Regions from separate parts of the Pseudoduganella sp. SL102 genome, predicted to be linked through region 1. Evidence: predicted binding sites of a transcription regulator. Region 1 holds the regulator's gene; each other region holds the start of a gene.
What was found. The regulator FNR, encoded in region 1, switches genes on or off when oxygen is low (the NO sensors DNR and NnrR bind a similar motif). The targets are predictions, from matches to a motif close to TTGATNNNNATCAA.

Region 1 (5,338 bases):
TGTTCTTGTACAGGCGCAGCACGCCGATCAGCACGCAGGCCACCTCGCCGTCCTCGCTGAGCACGGGGGCGACCATCTGCACGACAGGTTGCCGGTTCGCCCTGCCGATCACCGGTTCGGCGATCAGGGGCGCCTTTTCCTGCATGACCCGCTGGAAGTACGCGCGGTCCGTGACGCTGACGCCGGGGCGGCCCGGCAGCGCGGGGATGTCGGCCACGATCGTGCCGGCCGGGCTGACGACGATGATGTCATCGAACAGGCGAAGGACGGCGCGGTAGTCGTAGTGGGCGCGCAGCGCGGGCGGGTCGGCACAGATGTCGCCGGGCTGCCAGCGTGCCGATTCGGCAACGATGTCGCGCAGCAGCGTCATCTTTTCATCCACCTCGAGCGCGGTGCGCGCGATCAGCGCATCCTGCTGGGCAAACAGCACGCGCGTGAAATCCTCCTGCATGCGCCGGGCCTGCAGCACGGTGACCAGCGCGATCATCACGATGCACGTGACGGTCGTCGCCAGCGCGACTTTCGCCTTGATACCAAGCGGACGCATTGTCTCCCCCCGCCCCGATGTTGTCGGGACACTATGCGCCGCTTCCCCGCTGGCGCACTGTGCGGAAGGGCACGCAAGCTGCAAGTTGCGCGGTTGCCCGGACAGCGGGATCAAGCCGGGATCGAGGCGGGATCGGGGCGGGATCAAGTACACTGGAGGTCAACCGACAATGGACGATGACATCGGACCCGACAATGATGCATGAGCTGCCATCCCTGACCCTGCCCGGCGCCACGATCGAGATCCTCAAGGCACGCTGCTCGACCTGCAGCATGCACCAGCTGTGCCTGCCGATGGGGCTGGACATGGGCGACATGGACAAGCTGGACAAGATCATCGGGCGCCGCCGCAAGGTGCAGAAGGGCGAGAACCTGTTCCGTATCGGCGAGCCGTTTACGAACCTGTACGCGATCCGGCTCGGCCATTTCAAGACTTACCAGATCAACGCCAACGGCGAAGAACAGGTGACGGGTTTCCAGATGGGCGGCGAACTGCTGGGCATGGACGCCATCAGCACCGACAGGCACTATTGCAGCGCGCTGGCGCTGGAAGACAGCGAGGTCTGCGAGATCCCCTTCGCCAGCCTGGAACAGCTGCTGGTGGACATGCCCACGCTGCTGCGCCATTTCCACCGCATGATGAGCCAGGAAATCACGCGCGAGCAAAGCGTGATGCTATTGCTGGGCAATATGCAGGCAACCCAGCGCTTCGCCGCCTTCCTCGTCAACCTGGCTTCGCGCTACGAGGCGCGCGGCTACTCGAGCACCGAATTCCAGCTGCGCATGTCGCGCGAGGATATCGGCAACTACCTGGGGCTGACGATCGAGAGTATCAGCCGGCTGTTGAACAAGTTCAAGAAGCAGGGTTTGCTGATGGTGGCGAACCGGGAGGTCAAGGTGCTCGACCTGCCGCGGTTGAAGGCGATCACGGCGGGGACCGAGACCTGCGCGTGATGCCGCTTAGATAAGCCCACCCCAAGTGCAAATGCCGGGGTCAGACCCGGCGGGTCTGACCCCAGTCCTTCGCCTTTGGGGTGAATGCATGCGCTTTCATGTGTCGGGTAACGCTTAACTTAGCGGCATTGGTATCTGACACTGGTGTCCGCCGGCCAACGGTTGCAGCTTGATGCAGCAGCGGCGCCTGCTTCATTGCAAAGCTGCCACCGTCACCTCCCGCTCCACCGGCCACTGCCACTGCCCCTCCAGGCGCCAGGTGCGCCGTTCGTCTTCCACCAGCACGGTCCAGCGGCTGCGTTCGAGCAGCGGCAACGGCACGGCGAAGCTGCCGCCGGCATCGGGCCGCACCAGCAGCCGCAAGTCCTTTTCCGGCTGGGTGGCATGCGCCAGGTGCAGCTGCAAGGGACCGGGCAGCGGCGCGCTGGCCGATAGCCGGCCGTGCAATACCCCGTGCGCGGCATCGTAGCGCAGGGCGGCGGCGGCATGCAGCGCGGCGGCAGTGCGGTCGCGCCGCAAATCCTGGTTGATCGCCTTGCCCCGCTTGTAGTAGTCGCCCACCACCAGCGCGTCCTGCTGCGCGAAGGCCAGCCAGCCCGTATAGAAGCCGGCCACCAGCACGGCGGCCGGGCCAGCCATCAGGAGCCAAGGCCAGCGCTCGCGGTACCAGGGCGTGGCGGACATCGTCATCGGTTGCATGGTCATCTCCTCAGCGCGGCACGATGAAGACCGCGGGTTCTTCGACGGCCAGGCGCGCATCGTCCAGCGCCGTCAGCGTGAATGTGATCGAGTGCGAGCCGGTCTTGCCCGCGCCCCGCAGTGCCTCCCCTGGCGCGCGCACCCGCACCGGCACGGCACGCGTTTCGGTGCCGGCCAGTGCCACCACGTCGTCCGTCGCCAGCGCCAGGCCGGGCAATCCGTCGGCAGCGATCCGGTAGCGGTGCGGCTGCTCCGAGGTGTTCATGATCTGCAGCCGGTACACGTTCTCGATCGCGCCGCCATCCACTTCGCGCCCCATCGAACCGCGGTCGCGGATCACGTCCATCTTCAGCGGCGTGCGGGTGGCCAGCGCGAAGCCGACCGCCAGCGTGATGGCCAGCAGCGCCGCGCCGTACGCGAGCACGCGCGGGCGCAGTGCCCGCTGGCGGATCTGTGCCGGCGTCAGGATCGCGGTCATGGCCCGGTCGGTGCTGTAGCGAATCAGGCCGCGCGGCTGGCCGACCTTGTCCATTACGTTGTTACACGCGTCCACGCAGGCGGCGCAGCCGATGCATTCGTACTGCAGGCCGTTGCGGATGTCGATGCCGGCCGGGCAGACCTGCACGCACATCGTGCAATCGATGCAGGCGCCGCCCGTGGCCTTCTTGCTGCGCGGTTCACCGCGCCCCGTGTCGTAGGTGATGATCAGCGTGTCGCGGTCGAACATCGCGCTCTGGAAGCGGGCGTACGGGCACATGTACTTGCACACCTGCTCGCGCAGCCAGCCCGCGTTGCCATAGGTGGCGAAACCATAGAACAGCACCCAGAACCATTCCCACGGCCCCAGCGCCAGCGTGGCGATTCCGGTGCCCAGTTCGCGCACCGGGGTGAAGTAGCCGACGAAGGTGAAGCCGGTCCACAGCGCCACGGCGCCCCAGGCGAGGTGCTTGGCGATGCGCTTGCCGAACTTGCGGGCGGACGGGCCTTGCCGGTCCAGCGCGATGCGGGCGGCGCGCGACCCTTCGATCCCGCGCTCGATCCACAGGAAGATCGAGGTATAGACCGTCTGCGGGCAGGCGAAGCCGCACCACACGCGTCCCGCCACCGCCGTCACCAGGAACAGTCCCCAGGCGCAGATGATCAACAGCGCCGCGAGGTAGATGAAATCCTGCGGCCACAGCACCAGGCCGAACAGGTAGAACTTGCGCGTGCCCAGGTCGAACAGCACGGCCTGGCGGTCGTTCCATGCGAGCCACGGCGTGCCGTAGTAGGCCAGTTGCGTGAGCCACAGGCACAGCCAGCGCAGGCGCGCATAGCGGCCATCCGTTTCGCGCGGATGGATCGGCTGGCGCTTTTCATACATCCGGATCACCTGTTCCGGCACGGGGGCGTTCATGGCTGTCTCACTCCGATTCATCTGGCTTGTTTCATCTCGTGTCGTTGGACAGGCCCCACACGTAGGCCGACAGCACATGCACCTTGCCTTCGCCGAGGAAGTCGCCGAAGGCCGGCATGGTGTTGTCGCGGCCCTTGCGGATGGTTTCCATGATCGTGTCGGCGCTGCCGCCGTACAGCCATGTCTTGTCGGCCAGGTTCGGCGCGCCGAGGGCCTGGTTGCCGGTGCCGCCGGCGCCATGGCAGGCCAGGCAGGCGGTGAATTTGCCCTTGCCGAACACGCTCTTGATCGGATCGGCCGCGTTGCTGCCGGAAAGGCTCAGCACATAATGCGCGACGTTCTCGACATCCTTGTCGGAGCCGATGGCCGCGCCCATCGGCGGCATCACGCCATGGCGGCCCTGCATGATGGTCTGCTTGATCGCCTCGGGCGTGCCGCCGTGCAGCCAGTCCCTGTCCGCCAGGTTCGGAAAGCCCTTGTTGCCGCGCGCATCCGAGCCGTGGCACTGCGCGCAGTAGGTGAGGAACAGCCGCTCGCCCATCGCGCGCGCCTGCGGGTCGGCCGCCACCGCCTTCAGGTCTTGCCGGCGGTACTTGTCGAACAGCGGGCCATAGGCCTCGTCGGCTTTCGCCAGTTCCTGCTGGTACTGGCCGGCCGAGCGCCATCCCAGCTTGCCGGCGTAGGTGCCCAGGCCGGGGTACAGGAACAGGTAGGCGGCGCCGAACACGATCGTCAGGTAGAACAGCCACATCCACCAGCGCGGCATCGGCGTGTTCAGTTCCGTCAGGTCGTCGTCCCAGACGTGGCCTGTCGTTCCGACCCCCTTGCCCGCGGCCGCATCCGCGGCGGACACCTTGTGCACGGACTGCGTGAACAGCAGCACGCCGCAGCCCAGGATACCCAGCACCGTCAGCACGGCGATGTACAGGTTCCAGAATTCGCTGGTGAAATCAGACATCGCGCTTCTCCTCGTGCCGCACTTCTTCCATGAACGGTAACTGCGCGGCCTGCGCGAAATCGGCTTGCTTGCGGGTGGACCAGGCCCACGCGCAGATGCCGGCGAAGGTGATGAACGAGACCACCGTCATCACGCTGCTGGCGCTGTCGAAAATGTGTTCGATGCTCATGGCGTCAATTCCTTGATTTGATCAGCGTGCCGAGGCCCTGCAGGTAGGCGATCAGCGCGTCTTCTTCCGTCTTGTCCGCCAGTTCGGCGGGCGCGGCCGCGATTTCGGCCTCCGTGTAGCCGTCGCCCAGGCGCTGCAGCGCGCGCAGCTTCGGCACGATGTCCTGCGGGACCAGCCTTGTTTCGGCCAGCCATGGATAGCCGGGCATGTTCGATTCCGGCACCACGTCGCGCGGGTTGCGCAGGTGGGTGCGGTGCCATTCGTCGCTGTAGCGGGTGCCCACCCGGGCCAGGTCGGGGCCGGTGCGCTTCGAGCCCCACTGGAATGGGCGGTCGAACACGAACTCGCCGGCTACCGAGTAGTGGCCATAGCGTTCGGTCTCGGCGCGGAACGGGCGCACCATCTGCGAATGGCAGGCATAGCAGCCTTCGCGCACGTAGATGTCGCGGCCCGCCAGGCGCAGCGGCGAATAGTGCGTGAGGCCGGCCACCGGTTCGGTGGTCGATTTCTGGAAGAACAGCGGTACGATCTCGACGGCGCCGCCGACCGATACCACCAGTGTCACCAGCGCGATCAGCAGCCAGGGATTCTTTTCGATCCACTCGTGGGAGAATTT
Region 2 (5,338 bases), 1.8 Mb from region 1:
GCGGCGCGATCGTGCGGCGCGACCAGATCGCCAGCCTGGTCAGCGGCGGCGAAGGCAGCCACAAGCTGATGCTCCGCTGTGGCGGCGTGGTGCCCGTCAGCGCCAGCTACATGGCGGCGCTGAAGGCCGCGCTGCACGCTTGACCTTCCCCCCGTGGGAAGGGTTACAGTGGCGCCATCGTCAATCGAGGAGTCATCATGTACGAACTGCAAGTGGAAAACATGAGCTGCGGCCACTGCGTCGCGGCGGTCACGAAAGCCGTCAAGGCCGTCGACGGCAATGCCCAGGTCGATGTCGACCTGGCCGGCAAGGGGGTGAAGGTGCAATCGGGCGCGCCGCTCGACGCGGTGAAGGCGGCCATCGCGGACGCGGGCTACCCGGTCACGAGCGCGCACTGACCGCTACTTCTCCAGTTCCGGATAGCGGCGGAAGATCCCGTCCTCGTTGAAGGGAATCCGCCGCTTCGACTTCAGGTACGCGGCGATGTTCGGCCGCGCCGCCACCTCGTCGCGCAGCGCCACCAGCCGCGGCCACTGCGGTTCGAGCTGCGCCATCGTCTTGGGGAATGCGTAGCGCAAGCCTTCGAGCAGCTGGAACAGCGACAGGTCCACGTAGGTCAGCCGCGCGCCGACAGCGAAATTGCCGCGCGCCGGATTCGCCGCCAGCACGCTCTCGAAATAGCCCAGGAACTTCGGGATCCGTTCCGCGCGAAAGTCCTTCGAACGGGCGCGCGCTTCCTTCTTCTGGTCCTCGTAATAGCTGTTCACCGAGATCGGGTGGTGCGAGTCGTGCGCCTCGGCCACGATGTCGGCGATCGTCAGCTGCAGCTGGTTGCACCACAGCCGGCCCTTCTCGGTGCGCGGCGCCAGGCCATGGCGGGCACCGAGGAACAGCAGGATGTTGGTGGTCTGCCCGATCAGCAGTTCGCCGGCGCGCAGCACGGGCGGCGCGAAAGCGGCCAGCGGCTCGCAGCGGAAGTCGAGCGACGCGTTCACCTGCGGCATGCCTTTCGCGCCGCGCGCCACGTCGCGGTAGTCGATGCCGGCTTCTTCCAGTGCCAGCCGCACGAACTCGCCGCGGCCCTGGATGGTGGGCCAGTAATACAGGGTATAGGGTTCCACAGCGCCTCCTTGGTCGGTTGGCGGCGATTCTAGCCCGGCGCGGCAGAGTACGGCGCCATCGTGACGCTACGCCGCTTCGGTCCCGGCCGCGATGCCGCGCAGGATCGGGCAATCGGGCCGCTCGTCGCCATGACAGCAGGCGGCCAGCGTGGCGATCGTGTCGCGCATTTCCGTCAGTTCGCGGATGCGCTCTTCCAGTTCGGCCACGTGGTCCAGGGCGATGCGTTTCACGTCGCCGCTGGCGCGGCTGCCATCCTGCCACAGCGACAGCAGGCCGGCGATGCGTTCCAGGGAAAAACCCAGCTTGCGCGCGCGGCGGATGAAACGCAGCGTGTGGATTTCCCTGTCGCCGTACACGCGGTAGCCGCTCTCCGTGCGCTGCGCCGCCGGCACCAGGCCGATGCTTTCATAGTAGCGGATCATCTTCGCCGTGACGCCCGAGGCGGCGGCTGCCTGCCCGATATTCATGCCTTTTACTCCTGCTTCCGATGGCGAGAGTCCCCGCGCTGCGGTTGCCAGCGCCCGGGTTGCCAGCGCGCGGGTTGCCAACGATTGAGCAGCAGCGCATTGGTGACCACGCTGACCGACGACAGCGCCATCGCCGCACCCGCCATCACGGGGCTCAGCATGCCCAGCGCCGCCAGGGGAATCCCGGCCAGGTTGTAGACGAAGGCCCAGAACAGGTTCTGGCGGATCTTGGCGAAGGTGCGCCGCGAGATGTCGAGCGCATCGGCCACCAGCGCCGGATCGCCCCGCATCAGCGTGATGCCGGCCGCCTCCATCGCCACGTCGGTGCCGGTAGACATGGCGATGCCCACGTCCGCCGCCGCCAGCGCGGGGGCATCGTTGATGCCGTCGCCCACCATCGCCACCCGCGCACCTTGCGCTTTCAGTTCCGCGATGTGCGCGGTCTTGTCGGCCGGCAGCAGGTTTGCCGCCACGCCGCCGATCCCCACCGCCGCGGCCACGGCTTGCGCGCTGCCGGCGTTATCTCCGGTCAGCATCGAGGTGGCGATGCCCTGCGCATGCAGCCGCGCCACCGCCGCCTGCGCGGTGGCCTTCGGCGGATCGTTGAACGCGAGGAGGCCCAGCAACTGCCGCCCGCCCGCATCGGCCAGCCAGGACACGGTATGGCCGGAGCGTTCCAGCGCATGCGCCTCGGCCAGCAGCGGCGCCAGGTCGACATGGCGTTCCTCCATGAGCCGGGTACTGCCCAGCACGAGGTCGCGCCCGTCCACCGCCGCCGCCAGGCCACGCCCGGGCCACGCCGTCACCGCCTGCGCCGCGGGGACCGCCGGCAGGTCCGCCGCGCGCTCCAGGGCCGCATCGAGCACGGCGCGGGCCAGCGAATGTTCGCTGCCACGCTGCAGCGCGGCGGCCAGCGCCAGCAAGTCCGGTTCCGCGATGCCATGCGCGCGCAACGCGGCAAGCACGGGGCGGCCCTGCGTCAGCGTGCCGGTCTTGTCGAAGACCACCGTGGTGACGCCGTGCGCGGTTTCCAGCGCCTGGGCATCCTTGATCAGGATGCCGTGGCGGGCCGCCACGCCGGTGCCGGCCATGATCGCCGCCGGCGTCGCCAGACCCAGCGCGCACGGGCAGGCGATCACCAGCACCGCCACCGCGTTGATCGTTGCTGTTTCCAGGTCGCCGGACGCCAGCCACCAGCCGGCCAGCGTGAGCGCGGCGATCGCCAGCACGACCGGCACGAACACGGCGCTGACGCGGTCCACCAGGTGCTGCACCGGCGCCTTGGCCGCCTGGGCATCCTCGACCAGGCGGATGATGCGCTCGAGCGTGGTCTCGGCGCCGGTGGCCGTGGTGCGCACCAGCAGCAGGCCGGCGCCATTGATCGCGCCGCCCGTCACGCGGTCGCCCGGCCGGCGCGCTACCGGCAGGCTTTCGCCGGTGACCAGCGCTTCGTCGACGTCGCTGGCGCCTTCCACCACCTCGCCATCGATGGCGATCCGCTCGCCGGGCCGCACCACCACGAGGTCGCCGGGGCGCACGGTGTCGACCGGCACGTCGCTGTCGATGCCATCGCGGCGCACGCGGGTCGATTCGGTCCGCAGCGTGCGCAGGGCGCGTATCGCCGACGTGGCCTGGCGCTTGTCGCGCGCTTCCAGCCACTTCCCCCGCAAGACCAGCGTGATGACGACGGAAGACGCTTCGAAGTACAGGTGGGCGGCATGGCCGGCCAGCATCAGGTAGACCGACAGCCCGTAGGCCGCGCTGGTGCCCAGCGCCACCAGCAGGTCCATGTTGCCGGCCCCTGCCCGCACGGCCTTCCAGCCGGCCCGGTAGAAGCGCGCGCCGAACAGGAATTGCACGGGCGTGGCCAGCAGCCATTGCAGCCAGGGCGGCGCCATCGCGTCGATGCCCAGCGGGGCAAGCAGCATCGGCGCGGCCAGCGGCAGCGACAGCAGGGCCGCCAGCAGCACCGGCAAGCCTTCGTTGGCGCCGCGCAGCCAGCGCAGCGCGAAATTGCCGCGATCCGGCGCCTGCTCGGCGGGAGCAGCCGCCGCGGCGACCGGCCCCGCTTCATAGCCCGCGTGCTCGACGGCCGCGCACAGCGTGTCGAACGGCAGCGGCGCGTCGGTCTCGACACGGGCGGTTTCGGTGGCCAGGTTGACGCTGGCGCTGCGTACGCCCGGCACGGCGGCCAGGGCCTTTTCGACACGGCCCACGCAGGCCGCGCAACTCATGCCGCCAATGCGGACGTCGTGGGAAAGCTGATTGCTCATCGGGATACTCCTGCTCCATGATGTCGCCATCATCAAGTATCCCATGATGGGAAGGTCAAGGCATTTCGCTTGGCGCTGTGCCCGCTAATTCGGGGAACTTCCCAACGGAATCACGGTCTGACTTCCTGTTGAGATACTTCATGTATATCAGGGGGCGACATGGGCACGGCGGATGTTGGAGTACTGATCGAAGCGTTGATGCAGCAACAGCTCTCGGAAGATCAGGTCGCGTTGCTGCAGGGCTTTCTGGCCAGCGTCGAGCAACCAGGCCAGTGTCATCGCCTGATCGAGGAAGCCGCCGGAAAGCCACCATGTCCACATTGCCGGTGCCAGCGGTCCCACCGTTGTGGACAGGCCAGTGGTTTGCAGCGCTATCGCTGCGTGGCGTGCCGGCGCAGCTTCAACGCCTTGACCGGCACACCCCTTGCCCGTCTGCGGCTGCGCGACAAGTGGTTGCATTATCTTCAGTGCCTGATCGAGTCGATCCCCGTGCGCTCGGCGGCCGAGCGCTTGGCGGTAGCCAAGTCGACCAGCTTTCGATGGCGCCACCGTTTCATCGCCGCGTTGCTCCGGGCGCCTCTTCCGCAGTTGTCCGGCATCGTCGAGGCCGACGAGACCTACCTTCTGGAATCACAAAAAGGCTCGCGACACCTGGACCGGCCGCCACGCAAACGCGGCGGCAAGGCCAGCCGGCGCGGCATCAGCAGCGAGCTGGACTGCATCCTCGTTGCCCGCGACCGCAACCGGCAAACCTGTGACTTCGTCACGGGCCGCGGCCCGGTCAGTGCCGGCCAGTTGATGAAGCACCTGAAGCCTGTACTGGCGCCCGATGTGCTGCTCGTGACCGATGCCGCCAAGGCCTACCAGGCATTTGCGAAGCAGGCCGGCATCACGCACGAAGCGATCAACGTGCATGCCGGCATTCGGGCACGCGGGGCACTCCATATCCAGGGTGTCAACGGATGGCACAGCCGCTTCAAGACCTGGCTGCGGCGATTCAATGGTGTCGCGAGCCGCTACCTGGCCAATTACACCGGCTGGCTACGTGTGCTCGATGCCGCCGACCTGACGGCACCGCGGCAATGGTTAAGCGTTGCCGTGGTGCAAGCCTAGGATCGTCGGCTCTTTTGTCGCGCCCGGCATCCAAGAAAGTCCCGTGATCAACGGCAAGGCTACTTAACGCGAACAGCGCCTTTCGCTTGCCCCCACGACAGGCTCAGCGCAAGGACAGGCTCAGCGCAACGGCAGGCTCAGCGCACCTCGCAGTCGACGCTGTTCGGCGCCGCGCTGCCGGGCCCGCTGTCGCCCGGGCCGATCGGGCTGTTGAACTTGACCGGCGGCGTGAACTGGATGCCGGGATTGGCCGGCAGCAGCTGCGGCGGCCGGGTAATGCCCGGCACGTAGCCGAACTGGCCGGCGTTGAAAGCGGCGCCGCCGGCACCGTTGGCGACGAAGATCATGCCGTCGAGTACCTGC
Region 3 (5,338 bases), 2.7 Mb from region 1:
CTTCCTCGCGGCCCTGGGCGATGCCCTGCACGCGGCCGGCTTCGAAACCTTCTTCCTGGCCGCGCTGCAGCCCGATCTCGTAGCCGTCGCGCTGGCCCTGTTCGAATCCCTCGCTGATCGATGCCTGCCATGCGGCAGGATCGGGCGTTGCCGTGCCGTCACCACGCGCCGCGGGCGGCGTGTGGTGCGACAGCGGCGGGAAGCGATAAGGGCGGAATTGCTTCATTCGACCACCGTCTCGGCGAACAGCTGTACCTCGACTTCGCCGGCATCGGCCAGGGCCTTGACGGTGGCCATGATTTCCGAGCGGGCCGCCTCGATGCGCGACATCGGCACCGGGCCGGCGCGGCGCATCATGTCCTCGAATGCCTGTGCCTGGCGCTTCGGCATGGTCTTCAGCACGGCGTCGCGGATCGACGGCTCGGCGCCCTTCAGGGCGATCGACCATTGTTCCAGCGGCACTTCCTCGATGAGGCGGGTCAGCACCGCTTCGGTCTGCGTCGCCAGGATCAGGAAGTCGTACATCGACAGTTCGATCTGCTCGACGATCGACGGATCGTGCGCACGCAGCAGTTCCACGACCTGCGCGCGGTTGCCCGGCAGGCGGTTCAGGATCTCGGCCACCTGCTTGACGCCTTCGATGCTGGTGCTCTGCATGTCGAACGAGGCCAGGCAGCGGTCCACCAGTTCATCCAGCTCGGCCAGCAGGTCGCGGTCGATCTCGTCCAGGCGTGCCAGGCTCAGCAGCACCAGGTCGCGGCCTTCGACAGGCAGGCCGTCGATGATCTGGCCGGCCAGCGCCGGCGGCAGGAAGGCCAGGAACACGGCCTGGATGCGCACGTGCTCGTTGGCGATGTAGTCGGCCAGCCACTTCGGCGAGGCCCACTGCAGGCGCGCCATCTTCGGGCGCAGTTCGTCGCCGTAGATATTGTTCAGCACGGTGTTGGCGATGTCGCCGCCCAGCGCCAGGTCCAGCGAGCGCTTCAGGTACTGGCGCGAGGCGCCGTGCACGCCGGACTGCTGGCGGTAGTCGTCGAAGAAGGTCTGGATCGCGCCCTTGACGGATTCGACCTTGATGCCGCTCATGCGCGACATGACTTGCGTGACTTCCAGCAGCTCCTCGCGGGACAGGCAGCGCAGCACGGCCGCCGCCTGTTCCTCGCCGATCGACAGCAGCACGATGGCAGCCTGCTCGACGGGGGAAAGGGTCGCACCTTCGGCAGGTGCCAGATCGTTCAGATTCGCGTTCATGTTATTGAGCTCGGCCATTTTTCTGCATCCACTGTTTGACGACTTCCGCAACACGCTCCGGCTCTTTCTCGGCCAGAACCTTCAGGTGATCGACCATCACGTCGACCGGCGAACCGGCGGGCGGCAGGTCGTAGTTCTCCAGCAGCGGCTGGACGGCGATCGCGCCGGCTTCGCCTGCCGGGATCACGGCGCCGCCAGCCAGGTCCGCGGCCAGGGCGGCCGGGGCGGTGCTGCCTGCCGGCAGTGCTTCCACCGTGCCCGGCAGCACATTCGCTTCGCCGGCCCGGCGTTCGCCGCCGGTGCGGGTGCCGATCGCGGTCGGTACCGGGGCGGCCGGTGCCAGGCTGTTCGTCAGCAGTTTCAGCAGCGGACGCAGGATCAGGAAGTAACCCAGCAGCGCGGCCAGCGCGTAGCTGATCCAGCCACCGATGTCGACGATGTTGTCGCGTTCTTCCCACCACTGCACCGGCGCCGCCTTGGCCGGGAAGCGCATCGCCGACACCACCAGCGTATCGCCACGCTCGTCATTGATGCCCAGGCCGTTGCGCAGCACCTTGTCGATATTGCTCAGCTCGGCGGCGCTCCAGCCCGTTTTCGGGTCGGCGGCGGCGGACTGGGCCAGCACGATCGCCACGTTCTGGCGTTCCAGGCGGCCACGGGCACGTTTCGTCTGCACGATACTGCGATCGTAGGCGTACTGGCGCGTGGTTGCATTCTTGCGGGCCGAGCCATCCGGCTGCTGGGCCGGGGCACCGTCGGCGCCTGGCGCTGCCGGAGCGGCTTCAGCCGGCGGGCGGTTCGACAGCGTGCCCGGCACACCCATCACCATGCGGTTGCGGTCCTGCTCTTCGCGCATCGCTTCGCTGGTGACCTTCGGCGCTTCGCCGAACTTCTCGACCGTTTCCTCGACCTTGTCGTTGTCCACCGTGGCGGTGACGCTGACCTTGAAGTTGTCGTCGCCGACGATCGGGCCCAGCAGGCCGCGGATGTTGTTCTTGATACCGTCCTGGATGTTCTTCTGGCCTTCGTTGCCGGCGGCGTTCGCGTCGAATCCGTCGGACAGGTCGACATGCGAGCTCAGCAGGTTGCCGGCCTGGTCCACCAGGCTGACGCGGGTCGGGTCCAGGCTGGCGACCGAACCGGCCACCATGTTGACCACGGCGGCGATGTGTTCCGGCGACAGCGTGCGGCCCGGCTTCAGGCCGATCACGACGGCGGCGGACGACTTTTCACCGTCCGACGACACGAACGAGGTCGACTTGGCGATCGACAGGTGGACCCGGGCCGAGGCGATCGCATCGAGCGTCATGATGCTTTGCGACAGTTCGCCTTCCAGGCCGCGGCGGAAGCGCACGTCCTGCACGAACTGCGACACGCCCAGCGGATCGTTCTTGTCCATCAGCTCCAGGCCTGCCGGCAGCTGCGCGGTCACGCCTTTCGACGCCAGCAGCATGCGCACCTTGCCCAGTTCCGATTCCGGCACCAGCACCTGGCCGCTGTCCGGGTGGATGCGGTAGGCGATCTGCTCGGCATCGAGCACGGTCATCATGTCGGCCGCGACGACTTTTTCGCGGGCGCCGAAGACGGCCTTGTAGCCGGACTGGTCCTTCCAGAGGAACATCAGCACGATGGCGGTCACGCCGACAGCCAGCATCAGCATCGGGTACAGGTTCTTGACGAGGGCAGGGGGCATGGCGGTGGCGCCATTGCCGCGCCAGCGCCCATAAGCGGACTTAAGGGTGTTGATCACGTCGGGTCTTTCGCGGTGAAGGGTACTGCGGAGAAAGGTGTGGCTGGCGGCGACTGCTTACAGCGGCAGCTTGATGAGCTCGTCGACGGCGCCCATCACTTTGTTGCGAACTTGCATCAGCATCGAGAACGAGAGGCTGGCTTCCTGGCTGGCCATCATGGCGCCTACCAGGTCGTCGCTGCGGCCGGCGTCGACATCGGCCATTTTTTCACCCGCAGCCTTGTCGGCCGCGTTCACGCTGGAGACAGCGCTCATCATTGCGTCGGCGAAACCGCCGGATTGCCCGGCATGGGCGCCGGACTGTGCGTCGAACTGCATGGCCGGCGCAATCGCGCCCGCCTGGCTGGCGAGGTCGGAAGCGGCATTGGTGAGTGCCGCCAGGTCCGCCTTGATCATGCCGCCGATATCATTTGCCATCTGCCATCTCCACTTGAATACAACGTTGAACTTCGTCCTACCGCCGGGGGGGCCGGGGGGACAGCAAGAATTGCTACACATCATCAATTCTTGCTGCCGACTTGCTTGTGGGTATCGGTCGCCAGCGCTGCAACTTGATACTCACAAAGAAAAACTTCCGATTTTCTCGCTCCGCGTTGGCGGAATTAAAAAGCATGGCCGTTTTAAATGGGTCACTCGGTCGTTATTGGCCAGGAACGTTTAGTTGCGCTGCGTTGTTTCTCATGTAAGAAACTTGAAATCGTGGCAAAACTCGTTAAAAATCATGCACTAAGCATCAACCTGATTAACTGCCGCTAATTGCTGAGTAGCAGCATTAATTGACGCCCGACAGAAAGAAGCTTACCGCGTGGCAACAACGCTGTAAAGGCCCATTTCAATCGTGCGCGGTATTGATGCGTGGCAATACGCAACGAATTCGGTTATGCTACGTGCCCTGCACGGACCCTTCGTGGTGTTCGCGCGCATTTGCGCTACGATGTGGCGTGCAGAGGGAAAACAAGACCATGACCACGCTGACCACCACCGCACCGCACCAGGTACTGGATCCGAGCCTGCTGGGCCGCCCGGTTCACCGCCTGCCGCACTTCGCTGCCCAGTTGCGCGACGACCTCGCCGCCGCCCTGCGCCAGCCCGCGAGCCGCCGCTACTGGGGCGCGGCCGAGGTCGAGCAGGTGGGCTTTTCGCAATTGACAGGCAGCGAGCCGCGCACCCGCTGGCAGTACTTCGCCGCGGGCAGTGGCGTGATCGCCTTCGCGATCGAACGGGTGCTCCTGCTGGCCGTGCTGGACCAGCGCTACGGCTCGGCCAAGGCCGGCGCGCCGGCGCCGGCCGCCGACCCGGGCCAAGTGCGCGTGACGGCCACCGAAGAACGGCTGGGCGTTGCGTTGGGGCAACAGCTAGCGCATGTGGTGGGTTCGCGCATCGCCGCCAGCCTGCCCGGCGGCCAGCCGCTGGCCGCGCCGCTGCCGCCCGCCGCGCCCGCCGCCGGCGGCCAGCCGGGCAAGGGCACGTGGCTCATCACGATGAATGTGCGCGCCGGGGAACTGTCAGGCAGGGTATGGTTTGCACTGGATAAGCATTTGATATCGGACGTGCTGCATGGCCTGGCGCCGCAGCGTGAAACAGGCCGGGGCGCCGGCGGACAAGCTCCGAAGCCGGCGGTGCCGCTGGCGCAGCGGCTGCAGGTGACGCTGGCCGGGCAGCTGGTCAGCAAGGAAGTCACGCTGGGCGCGCTGTTCGACCTGCGGATCGGCGACGTGATTCCGGTCAGCCTGGACAGGGCAGACGTGATGCTCGAGGATTCGCGGCTGTACACGGCCGCGGTGACCGAGCACAAGGGAAAACTGTGCCTGACCTCTTTTGAAGACATCGAATGACCATGATGAACGAAAACGGAAACAACGACGCGCTGCTCGACGACACCGAAGAGATGATCATCGAACCGGTGCCCAGCCCGATGGCCGGTGACTTCACCCAGGCGCCGCTCGCGCCGCGCCGCGACCTGCCGCAAATGATGCGCAAGATCCCCGTGACGCTGACCCTGGAAGTGGGATCGGCGCGCATTTCCCTGCAGGACCTGATGAACATCGGCCCGGACAGCGTGGTGGAACTGGACGCGCTGGCCGGCGAGCCGCTGGTCATCAAGGTGAACGGCACCGCGATCGGGCGTGCCGAAGTGGTGGTGGCGGGCGAGAACTACGGCCTGAAGGTGATCGACCTGGACGGGCTCAATCTCGACATGATGACCTCATGATGCGCGCCGGCGCGCTGGAAACCCGCGCTGCCGGCGCCGCACCGGTAACGCCGCGCCGGGCGTTCGCGACGCGGGCCGCCCTGGCGCCTGTCATGAAGACTGCGCAGGTGCTGGTTCCTGCGCTG
Region 4 (5,338 bases), 820 kb from region 1:
GGATTGCCGCGCACCAGCGGCAGCGTGTCGTGCGGGACCTTGGCGATCTTCTTCAATACCTTGTCCGACAGATTGGCGCCGGCGAGGTCGCCGATCACGCCCGACAGGTCGCGCAGCCTGCCTTCATCATCGATCAGGCCCGGCTTTTCCTTGCCGACGCGCCCATAACGAACCAGTTTCATTTTCTCTCCTACTCATGATGCGGCGAAAGCGGGCCAGCAGCCTGCGCTTCCGGTCAAAGCGGAGATTCTACAGGGTTCGCGAGAAGCGGCCTGCGCCGGCGCCGGAAGAAGCGGACGATGCCTGGCAATTGCAGCACTACCAGCAGCAGGAACGCGGCCCGGTAGGCGGCGCCCGGATAGCGCTGCGCGGCGTCCGGCGGCCACAGGTCGACGACCAGGCCGAAGCCCGCCTGCACGAGGAAGGCACCGGTGAAGATCAACAGGTTCAGGCACGTCGCGGCACGTCCCGCGAGTGCCGGCGGCAGCGCCCGCGCGACGATCGTGTACTCGATGCCGGTGACGGTGCCCACCAGTGCGAACAGCACGGACAGCATCGCACAGCAGGAAAATGAAGCAGGCGAAGCCGCGGGCTGCCAGGCCACCACGAAGCCGCACTGCACCGCGACGAACAGCGCGACGCCGATGCCGGCCACCGTGATCGGTTCCGCACCGCGCCGGCCCGCCCATTCGGTCACGGTGCCCACGGCGATCGCGCCGAAGATCACGGCGGCCATGCCGATGGACAGCAGCCATGCCACGTCCTGTTCGGAGCACCGCCCCGCGTCCGTCAGCCAGCGCCCGATCCACAAGCCCTGGATGCCGAAGAACACCGCGTGCGGCACCAGCACCAGCGACGCTGTCTCGCGGAATGCCGGGTGGCGGAACACCTCGGCGAGGTCCGCCATGCCGAAGGGCTGCCGCGGCGCGGCCGGCTGCGCGGGCGCCAGCAGCAGCACCAGCAGCGCCACGCCCACGCAGCACAGCGCCAATATGATGAACAGCGCGCGCCAGTCCGCGTGCTGCAGGAACAGGGTGACCGGCAGCGTGGACGAGGCCGCGCCCAGGCCGCCGGCGGCGATCAGGTAGCCCTGCACCGACGGCATGCGTTCCGGCGCGACCCACATGGCGATCGCCTTCACCGTGGCCATGAAGCAGCCGGCCAGGCCGAGCCCCATCACCGTGCGCGCCGCCAGCAGCTGCGCGAAGCCGGTGCCGGACGCGAAGGCGAACGTGCCCGCGGCGGCCAGCAGCAGCATCGGCACCTGCACCCGGCGCGGCCCGAAGCGGTCCAGCGCGACCCCGACCGGCAACTGGGCCAGCGCGAACGCCAGGAAGTAGGCGCTGGTGAGCAGTCCCATGTCGCCCGGCGTCAGCGCCGCCGTGTCCACCAGCTGCGGCGCCAGCACCGCGTTCACCGTGCGCAACAGGCAGGACAGGTAATGCCCCAGCGCGAAAGGCAGGAGCGCGAGACACAGCATGGCCGGCCCGGACAGCCGCGCGCCAGGCACGCGGGCCATCGGCGCCGTGCAGGCGGGCGCGGGATGGAGATCAGGCGCGGATACGGACGCGGGTGCGGCCATGGTCAGGCGGCGTTGCCCTGCGAGGTGCACGAGCGCGCGCTGGTGATCGGGATCACCTTGCGCTGCGGCGGCACGTGCAGCGCCTGCGGCGCGTCGTCGGTCTCGAAGAAGAATTTCTCCTTGCCGAAGGCGGGCTTCAAGTGATCGAGCCAGGTGGCGTTCTCGTCGTACTTGGCGAAGAAGGGCTTCTTCACCCAGTCCGGATTGCGCGCCTGCAGGAACTGCAGCGCGAACAGCTTTTCGCCGTTGATGGTCACCACGCCATCGATCGCGACCTTGCCGGGGAAGGCGCTCATCGACGGGCCGCGCACCGTGCGCGCCAGGCCGGAGACCATCTGGTAAGCCTGCTGGAAGATCTCGTGCGCGCGTGCCAGCGGCAGCTGGAAGTATTCGCTCGGCCCGGTGTCGCGCTCCACGAACATGTAGTACGGGATCGCGCCCAGGCGCACGCCGGTGCGCCACAGTTCGGCCCAGCTGTGCGGATCTTCGTTGATGTGGCGGATCAGCGGACCCTGCATGCGCAGCGTGGCGCCGGTGCCGACGATGCGCTTGACGGCTTTCTGGGCGATGTCCTGGCGCAGTTCCACGGCGTGGTTGTAGTGCCCCATGATCGCCAGGTTCTTGCCGCTCGCCACCACCTTCTCGAACAGGCGCAGCAGGTCGTCCGCATCCTTGTCGGTGACGAAGCGCTGTGGCCAGTACGCCACGGATTTCGTGCCGATGCGGATGTTCTGGATATGCGCCATGTCCGGCGCCAGCAGCGGCTCGATGAATTCGGCCAGCGAGCGGGTATTCATGACCATCGGGTCGCCGCCGGTGATCAGCACGTCCGTCACTTCCTCGTGCGCCTTCAGGTACGACACCAGTTCCGTGGTTTCCCGGGCATCGAATTTCATGTCGTCCATGCCGACGAACTGCGGCCAGCGGAAGCAGAAGGTGCAGTAGGCATGGCAGGTCTGGCCCGCGCTGGGGAAGAACAGCACGGTTTCCTTGTACTTGTGCTGCAGTCCCTTCAGCACGTGGTCGTTCACGCGCGGCACATTGTGCGTCATCTGGCCGGCCGGGTGCGGGTTCATGCGCATGCGGATCTTGTGGACCAGCGCGGCGATCGCTGCGTCGTCCTGCTTCACCATCACGAGGTCGCGCAGCTGGCGGTACTCGTCCACCGGCAGCATGTCGCGGTGCGGGAACACCAGGCGGTAGATGGGATCGTCCGGGACGTTGGCCCAGTCGATCAGGTTCTCCATCACATATTCGTTGGTGCGGAACGGCAGCACGTGTGAGACCACCTGCACGGCTTCCTGCTGGTCCGGCGGCAGCCATTGCCACTGGCGGGCCTGGCGGATGCTCTGGCGGGTGTAGGGCTTGAATTTTTGCGGGGCGAAATCGGTCGTCATTGTGGGTGCTCCGTTTGATTGCTCCGGGTTAAAGGAAACCACATCGTAGACATGCCCCAACTGATCATGTTGCAGTAAATCAATATCCGCACGGAAAATCTTCGTCGCGTTTTCTGACACCTTGCGCTAGCGCAATTTCTCGCCGGCAGCATCGGCGCACAATGGTTTGACCTTAACCAACCACGGGAGCTCCCCATGAAACAAGTACTGATCCGCAGCATGGCCTACCTCGCATTTGCCAGTGTCAGCGCCTTCGTCTTCGCCGCCCAGCCGACCGAGAAGGATGCGATCGCCATGGCCGAACGCGGCGCCGCATTCATGAAGGCCAGCGGCAAGGAAGCGCTGATGAAGAAGCTGGCCGCCAAGGACCCGGAATTCGTGCAGGGCGAGCTGTATGTGGACATGCGCGACATCAACACGGGCATCGTGATCGCCCATCCGATCAACCCGTCGATCGTCGGCAAGAACCTGACCGACGTGCCGGACGCCAGCGGCAAGGTGTATCGCCGCGAGATCATCCAGCTGGCCGCCAGGGATGGCAAGGGCTGGGTCGACTACATGTACAAGAACCCGGTCAGCGGCAAGATCGAACCGAAGACGACGTACATCCTGCGCGTCGGCGACGTGGTGCTGGAAGCCGGCATCTACAAGAAATAAAGACGCCGCCCACGGGTCGCGCGCCACGCATCCTTTCTTTACCTCATTGATCCAAGCTTCACTCATCCAAGCTTCATTCATCCATCATCCCTGGCGGGAGCAGTCATGTTGAACAAATTACGAATCGGTCCCAAACTGTTGCTGGCGCCCAGCGTCGTGCTGATCTTGCTGGTGGCCATCACGGCCTGCGCCTGGATCGGCATGGTGCGCCAGAACGCATCGCTGGAAAACCTGGTGCAGGTGCGCGCCGCGCGCCTGAAGGCCACGGCGGACATCGCCGGCGAAGCCAAGTTCGCCCATGCCAACATCTACCAGTTGCTGGCATGGGTCAACGGCAGCTTCGCGAAAACGCGGCTGGACGAGCTGACGGACCGCATCCACTCCCGCCACCGCAGCATCGAACAGCAGCTGGTGCAGCTGGCGCGCGTGTCCGACGCCGAAGAGCGCAAGCTGGTCGACGCCTCCAGCCAGGCGCTGATCGCCTATCGCAAGGGTGTGCTGGAAACCATCGAGATGGCCCAGATGGACCAGTCGATCGCCACCAATGCGATGCAGAAGGCGGAGCGCCAGTTCGTGCTGCTCGAAGAAGACCTGCAGCGGCTGGCGGCGCTGGAAAAATCGCTGTCGGAAACGGCGCACGCGGCGGCCAAGGCGGAGTTCCGCCAGCTGGGCATCGCGATGGCGGCCTTGTGCGTGCTGTCGGTAGCGCTGTCATTGCTGGTATCGATGCTGGTGCGCACCGCGCTGCTGCGCGATATCCGCTCGATCGCCGACGTGGTGCGCAGCCTGGCCGCGGGCCGGCTCACCTCCGCCAAGCCGAATGCCGGCCGCGACGAGATCGCGGAAACGGCGCGCGTGCTGGACCAGAGCATCGCCAACCTGAACCAGACCTTGCGCACGATACGCGGCGCGGTGCAGTCGATCGGTACCGCTTCCCATGAAATCGCGGTGGGCAACCTGGACCTGTCCAGCCGAACCGAGCAGCAGGCCGGCTCGCTGGAGGAAACGGCCAGCGCGATGGCCAGCCTGACGACGGCCGTGCGCCAGAACGCCGAGAATGCCCGCGAAGCGTGCCGGCTGGCGGCCACCGCCACCTCGATGGCGGAAAAAGGCGGCGATGCCGTGTCGCAGGCCGTGACGACGATGGAATCGATCCGCTCCAGCTCTCGCAAGATCGTGGAAATCACCGGCGTGATCGACAGCATCTCGTTCCAGACCAATATCCTGGCGCTGAACGCGGCCGTGGAGGCGGCCCGGGCAGGCGAGCAGGGGCGCGGCTTCGCCGTGGTGGCCAGCGAGGTGCGCACGCTGGCGGCCCGCTCGGCGGCGGCGGCCAAGGAAATCAAGGAACTGATCGCCAGGTCGGTGTCCACGATCGACGACGGCGCCGCGTCCGTCAGCCTGGCCGGCCGCAGCATGGGCGATATCGTGTCATCGGTGCAGCAGGTGAACCACATCATCGGCCGCATCAGCGCGGCCAGCGCGGAACAGGCGCAGGGCATCGCCGAGGTCAACCAGGCGGTCGGCCAGATCGACGACGTCACGCAGCAGAACGCGGCCCTGGTCGAACAGGCCGCCGCCGCCGCCGAAAGCCTGCAGGAACAGGCGGTCAGCCTGTCGCGCGCGGTGAACGTGTTCGAGCTGGATGCGGCACGCGACCAGCCGGCCCGGGCGCTCCCCGCGAGCGCCCACGATGACGAAC

Region 2: OU994_RS25460 (cation-translocating P-type ATPase) is a predicted target of FNR. The motif match lies at 4,000-4,013, and genes of this name have one in related genera.
Region 3: OU994_RS21235 (FliM/FliN family flagellar motor switch protein) is a predicted target of FNR. The motif match lies at 3,850-3,863, and genes of this name have one in related genera.
Region 4: OU994_RS29460 (KamA family radical SAM protein) is a predicted target of FNR. The motif match lies at 3,146-3,159, and genes of this name have one in related genera.

Annotation. Positions count from the first base shown of each region.
Region 1 covers NZ_CP115554.1:326,673-332,010, reverse strand. The annotation lists gene OU994_RS01425 (response regulator) at 1-547, opposite strand, end outside; gene fnr (fumarate/nitrate reduction transcriptional regulator Fnr) at 742-1,500, shown strand; gene OU994_RS01415 (FixH family protein) at 1,693-2,199, opposite strand; gene ccoG (cytochrome c oxidase accessory protein CcoG) at 2,210-3,595, opposite strand; gene ccoP (cytochrome-c oxidase, cbb3-type subunit III) at 3,627-4,553, opposite strand; gene OU994_RS01400 (CcoQ/FixQ family Cbb3-type cytochrome c oxidase assembly chaperone) at 4,546-4,722, opposite strand; gene ccoO (cytochrome-c oxidase, cbb3-type subunit II) at 4,727-5,338, opposite strand, start outside.
Region 2 covers NZ_CP115554.1:6,014,008-6,019,345, forward strand. The annotation lists gene OU994_RS25440 (LytTR family DNA-binding domain-containing protein) at 1-143, shown strand, start outside; gene OU994_RS25445 (heavy-metal-associated domain-containing protein) at 198-398, shown strand; gene OU994_RS25450 (glutathione S-transferase) at 402-1,121, opposite strand; gene cueR (Cu(I)-responsive transcriptional regulator) at 1,188-1,589, opposite strand; gene OU994_RS25460 (cation-translocating P-type ATPase) at 1,595-3,862, opposite strand; gene OU994_RS25465 (IS1595 family transposase) at 4,022-4,975, shown strand; gene OU994_RS25470 (FecR family protein) at 5,113-5,338, opposite strand, start outside.
Region 3 covers NZ_CP115554.1:5,032,599-5,037,936, reverse strand. The annotation lists gene fliH (flagellar assembly protein FliH) at 1-226, opposite strand, end outside; gene OU994_RS21250 (flagellar motor switch protein FliG) at 223-1,269, opposite strand; gene fliF (flagellar basal-body MS-ring/collar protein FliF) at 1,253-3,001, opposite strand; gene OU994_RS21240 (flagellar hook-basal body complex protein FliE) at 3,059-3,418, opposite strand; gene OU994_RS21235 (FliM/FliN family flagellar motor switch protein) at 3,964-4,836, shown strand; gene OU994_RS21230 (FliM/FliN family flagellar motor switch protein) at 4,839-5,213, shown strand.
Region 4 covers NZ_CP115554.1:6,951,144-6,956,481, forward strand. The annotation lists gene OU994_RS29450 (fumarylacetoacetate hydrolase family protein) at 1-182, opposite strand, end outside; gene OU994_RS29455 (MFS transporter) at 236-1,582, opposite strand; gene OU994_RS29460 (KamA family radical SAM protein) at 1,585-2,979, opposite strand; gene OU994_RS29465 (cache domain-containing protein) at 3,175-3,636, shown strand; gene OU994_RS29470 (methyl-accepting chemotaxis protein) at 3,742-5,338, shown strand, end outside.